2 regions of the Morganella sp. BCCO 40_0007 genome follow, and region 1 is predicted to be linked to the other one. Evidence: predicted binding sites of a transcription regulator. Region 1 holds the regulator's gene; the other holds the start of a gene.
What was found. Region 1 encodes LexA, which represses DNA repair genes until DNA is damaged. Its sites were predicted from a motif close to TNCTGTATGTACATACAGNA; they were not measured.

Region 1 (2,197 bases):
TTTATTATCATGTGCTCTTTATGTGTTCGCACCAACAATTCACCATAATTTGCCCTGAATTGGCACCCCTTTTTTGACAAAATAGCGCGGATAACAGTTATTCTGCCGGAATTCATGTTAGAGTGGGCTGTTCATATATTTATTGATTAGCGGAAGGTGATGTCATGCAACCTGTTGATATTCAAACTGTATTAAAAAAAGCAGAGGCGCTGTGTCTGTCACGCAGTGTACGCATGACTTCTCAGCGAAAATCCATTCTGCAACTGATTGCCGGTCAGCCCGGTGCTATCAGCGCTTATGAACTGCTGGATCTGCTGCGCGAAACAGAACCACAGGCAAAACCGCCGACAATCTACCGCGGTCTGGAGTTTCTGCTGGAGCAGGGGTTTATTCATAAAATTGAGTCCACAAACAGCTTTGTGATGTGCCCGCATTTTGATAAACCCAGCCATACTTCCGTACTGTTTATCTGCGATCGCTGTAATAGTGTGACAGAGCGGGATGGTGAGGCGATTGATTCACAAATCAGTCAGCTGGCGGATGCCGCACAGTTTCATATCCGCCACAGTGTGATTGAGGCACACGGGTACTGCCGTCCTTGTTATGATATCGAATCCTGTACCCGCAGAGATAAATGTCTGCATGACCATAAACATGATGAGCCGCGCAAACGCGGGCGCTGAAAAACAAAAACCACAGTAACCGTCTCCGGTATACTGTGGTTTTTAAGCGGATACCGTTTTCAGACGGATATCCCGGAAATCAGTGCCAGTCGTTATTACGGATCACACCCACCGCCAGACCTTCGACAGTAAAGTTTTGTTCCCGTAAATCCACCACGATCGGGCTGAATTCCTCGTTTTCAGCATGCAGCTCAATCTTGCTGCCCACTTTCTTAAACCGTTTGACCGTGACTTCATCTTCAATACGGGCAACCACCACCTGGCCGTTATGTACGTCCTGGGTTTTATGCACCGCAAGTAAGTCACCGTCCATAATACCGATATCTTTCATTGACATACCATTTACCCGCAGCAGAAAATCTGCGCTGGGTTTAAACAGCATCGGGTCAACCCGGTAATGACTTTCGATATGTTCCTGTGCTAATAAAGGCTCACCCGCAGCCACACGGCCGATTAATGGTAAACCTTCATCCTCTTCTTCTTCCAGAAGCAGACGGATGCCCCGGGATGCCCCGGAAACAATCTCAATGACGCCTTTACGCGCCAGGGCTTTCAGATGCTCTTCCGCCGCATTCGGAGAACGAAAACCCAGGCGTGCCGCAATTTCTGCACGCGTCGGTGGCATGCCCGTCTGCGAAATATGGTCACGAACAAGGTCATAGACCTGTTGCTGCCGTGCCGTCAGTGCTTTCATTTCGCCCCCTGTTTGTTTATACAGTCAGACTGTGAGTATATACAGGTATTCCGGGATTGGAAACCACAACATGAGGAAAATACGTGTTACGCCGCAGGTTTCACAAAAAATCGTCTATCAGAGGCGGGAGAACCAGCTGACAAACAGCATAATCCAGATAAACAGCCCCAGTAATGTGGCAACCAGTACCGCCGCGGAGCCCATATCTTTCGCGCGCCCGGACAGTTCGTGATATTCCGTGCCGATGCGGTCAACCACCGCCTCAATCGCGCTGTTGATGAGTTCAATGACCACCACCAGCACCACCGAACCGATCAGCAGAACCCGCTCAACCGCCGTAAAAGAGAAAGCAAACGCAATAATGACGGCCGGGATCAGCGTCAGTAACTCCTGGCGGATAGCTGCTTCATTTTTCCATGCTGCTGTGAGTCCCTTTTTTGAATAACCTGCCGCTTTAATTAATCGTGTAAATCCGGTATTTTTCTTCATTTCCGTCACTGTTAATAATCTGATTATCTGGCTGACTGCCGCCGTTTTTCCGTGATTTTATTGCTGACGCAACACAGATCTGGCTTCGCCTTTCTGGTATGCTGAAGACGAATTGTCAACAAGAGGCTTCATACATTTATGTCACTTTGGCGTAAAATATACTATAACGTATTGAATTTACCATTAAAACTATTGGTAAAAAGCAAGCCGATCCCGACGGATCCGGTCAGTGAACTGGGGCTGGATACACAACGTCCGACACTCTATGTTCTTCCTTATCACTCTAAGGCGGATCTGCTGACACTGCGCCGCCAGTGTCTCGCACAGGGAA
Region 2 (2,197 bases), on a different contig from region 1:
TGCATATCAAGAGTGTCGGACAGTACTGGCAGTTACTGACCGCTATCTTAAAAGCGATCCCTGAAAAAGCATAACAGCATCATTCAGTTCAGCGGCGGAACATCTGTTCCGCCGTTTTTATATGTGCTTCAGAATCCCAGCAGCAACTGCCGCTCCAGCTGCGGGTCCAGCAGTGTCACATGCAGCCCCACCAGCCTGACACCACGCCCTTCCCGGCGGCTTTTCCAGGCCAGTTCCGCCGTCTTCAGTAAATCCGCTTTATCCAGCACCGGATGAACATGTTCCTGTGTTGTCTGCTGAAAATCCGCAAACTTGAGTTTGATTCCCTGCCGGGCGATCCGCAGATCCGATGACACCTTTGTCAGACGGCGCTCCAGCTCCGGAAACAGCGCATCAATAATGGTCTGACATTCATCCCACGACACAATATCTTCCGCCAGTGTCCGCTCAACACCGACCGATTTCCGTTCCCTGTCCGGACAAACCGGACGCTCATCTGTGCCGTGACTGCGCTCCCAGATGATCCGGCCGAACTTTCCGAACTGCTTCAGCAGCGATATCTGATCATAATGCTGCACATCCCGGCAAGTCTCCAGCCCAAGATCAGTCAGCCGTTTTGCGGTTACTTTTCCCACGCCGGGAATTTTACGCAGCGGCAGAGACAGAACAAAATCCGCTACCTGCTCCGGTGTGATAATGTACTGCCCGTTTGGTTTATTCAGATCAGAGGCGATTTTGGCGAGAAACTTGACCGGTGCCACCCCGGCTGATGCCGTCAGTCCCAGCTCAGTAAAAATAGTCCGGCGGATCTCTTCTGCCATCAGCGTGGCGGAGCCCCAGCACTGCGGACTGTCCGTCACATCAAGATAGGCCTCATCGAGAGACAGCGGCTCAATCAGTGAGGTATAACGGGCAAAAATAGCATGCAGATGGCGGGAGGTGGTTTTATATAACTCCATCCGTCCCGGGATTACTTTCAGGTGCGGGCATAACAGCAATGCTTTTGCCGTCGACATCGCACTGTGCACCCCGAAACGCCGTGCCGGATAATTCGCGGTTGCAATCACACCGCGCCGGTCGGCACTCCCGCCGATAGCCAGAGGGATATCGCGCAGACGGGGATCGTCACGCATTTCAATCGCCGCATAAAAACAATCCATATCAATATGAATAATTTTACGCATCCGCCTCTCCCGCTCACCAATATTACTGTTTAAATATACAGTTAAACTTAATTCAATTCAAATCGATTAATCCACTCATTATTCACCATATCAATCAGCGGGCTGAAATTTGCAAGTTTGTGTTTTTTTTCTGTGATTACATCCGGTTGTCATGTTGCTTTGGTAAAACAGCTGCGTGACACACACCCGATCACTTTCTTTCTGACGGACGGATTATGAAAAAAATACTTTCTGCCCTTTTTCTGAGTTGTATTGTTATGACAACCCACGCAGCACCGCAAATTATTGCTCACCGCGCCGCCACTGCGGATGCGCCTGAAAACACCCTGTACGCCATCGATAAAGCACTGGGTAACAAAGCGGATGCTATCTGGATCACGCTTCAGTTATCAAAAGACAACCAGGTGGTGTTATACCGCCCGTCTGATCTGAAATCCCTGACCGATAAAACCGGTCCGGTTTCCGGTTACACGGCCGCAGAGCTGGCAAAAATTGATGCAGCCCGTGACTATAATCAAAAAAACAACACCCATATCAACGCCGCGATTCCGTCACTGGACACTGTACTGAGCCGCTATCCGGAGACTTTTTTCTATCTCGATATCAAATCCCCGGATGCAGTACCTGCCATCTTTGCACAGCAGCTGGATACCGTACTGACCCGTCATCAGGCGAAGAACCGGGTTCGTGTCTATTCGACCGGTCAGGATTATCTGGCCGCACTGCCACAGTCAATCCCGGTATTTGAAAGCCGTGATACCACCCGCAATGCACTGGCCGGCAGCCTGATCACTCACACCTGTGACCTGGCAGATAATCCTCAGCCACGCTGGTATGGCTTCGAGCTGCACCGCAAGGTCGATGTGGTTGAAACCTTTACACTGGGTGAAGCCCGCTCTCCGGTTGTGCTGACATGGGATAAAACAGCCATGGACTGCTTCCGTAAAAATAATAAAAACCGGGTTGTGCTGTTCGGTATTAAAACACCGGCAGACTTACAGCTGGCAGCAGAG

Region 2: dinB (DNA polymerase IV) is a predicted target of LexA. The motif match lies at 1,208-1,227, and genes of this name have one in related genera.

Annotation. Positions count from the first base shown of each region.
Region 1 covers NZ_JAVBIN010000016.1:18,799-20,995, reverse strand. Annotated here, with positions in the region: gene zur (zinc uptake transcriptional repressor Zur) at 165-683, shown strand; gene lexA (transcriptional repressor LexA) at 763-1,377, opposite strand; gene R5268_RS17760 (diacylglycerol kinase) at 1,495-1,866, opposite strand; gene plsB (glycerol-3-phosphate 1-O-acyltransferase PlsB) at 2,005-2,197, shown strand, end outside.
Region 2 covers NZ_JAVBIN010000013.1:16,304-18,500, forward strand. Annotated here, with positions in the region: gene pepD (beta-Ala-His dipeptidase) at 1-74, shown strand, start outside; gene dinB (DNA polymerase IV) at 129-1,184, opposite strand; gene R5268_RS15780 (glycerophosphodiester phosphodiesterase family protein) at 1,400-2,197, shown strand, end outside.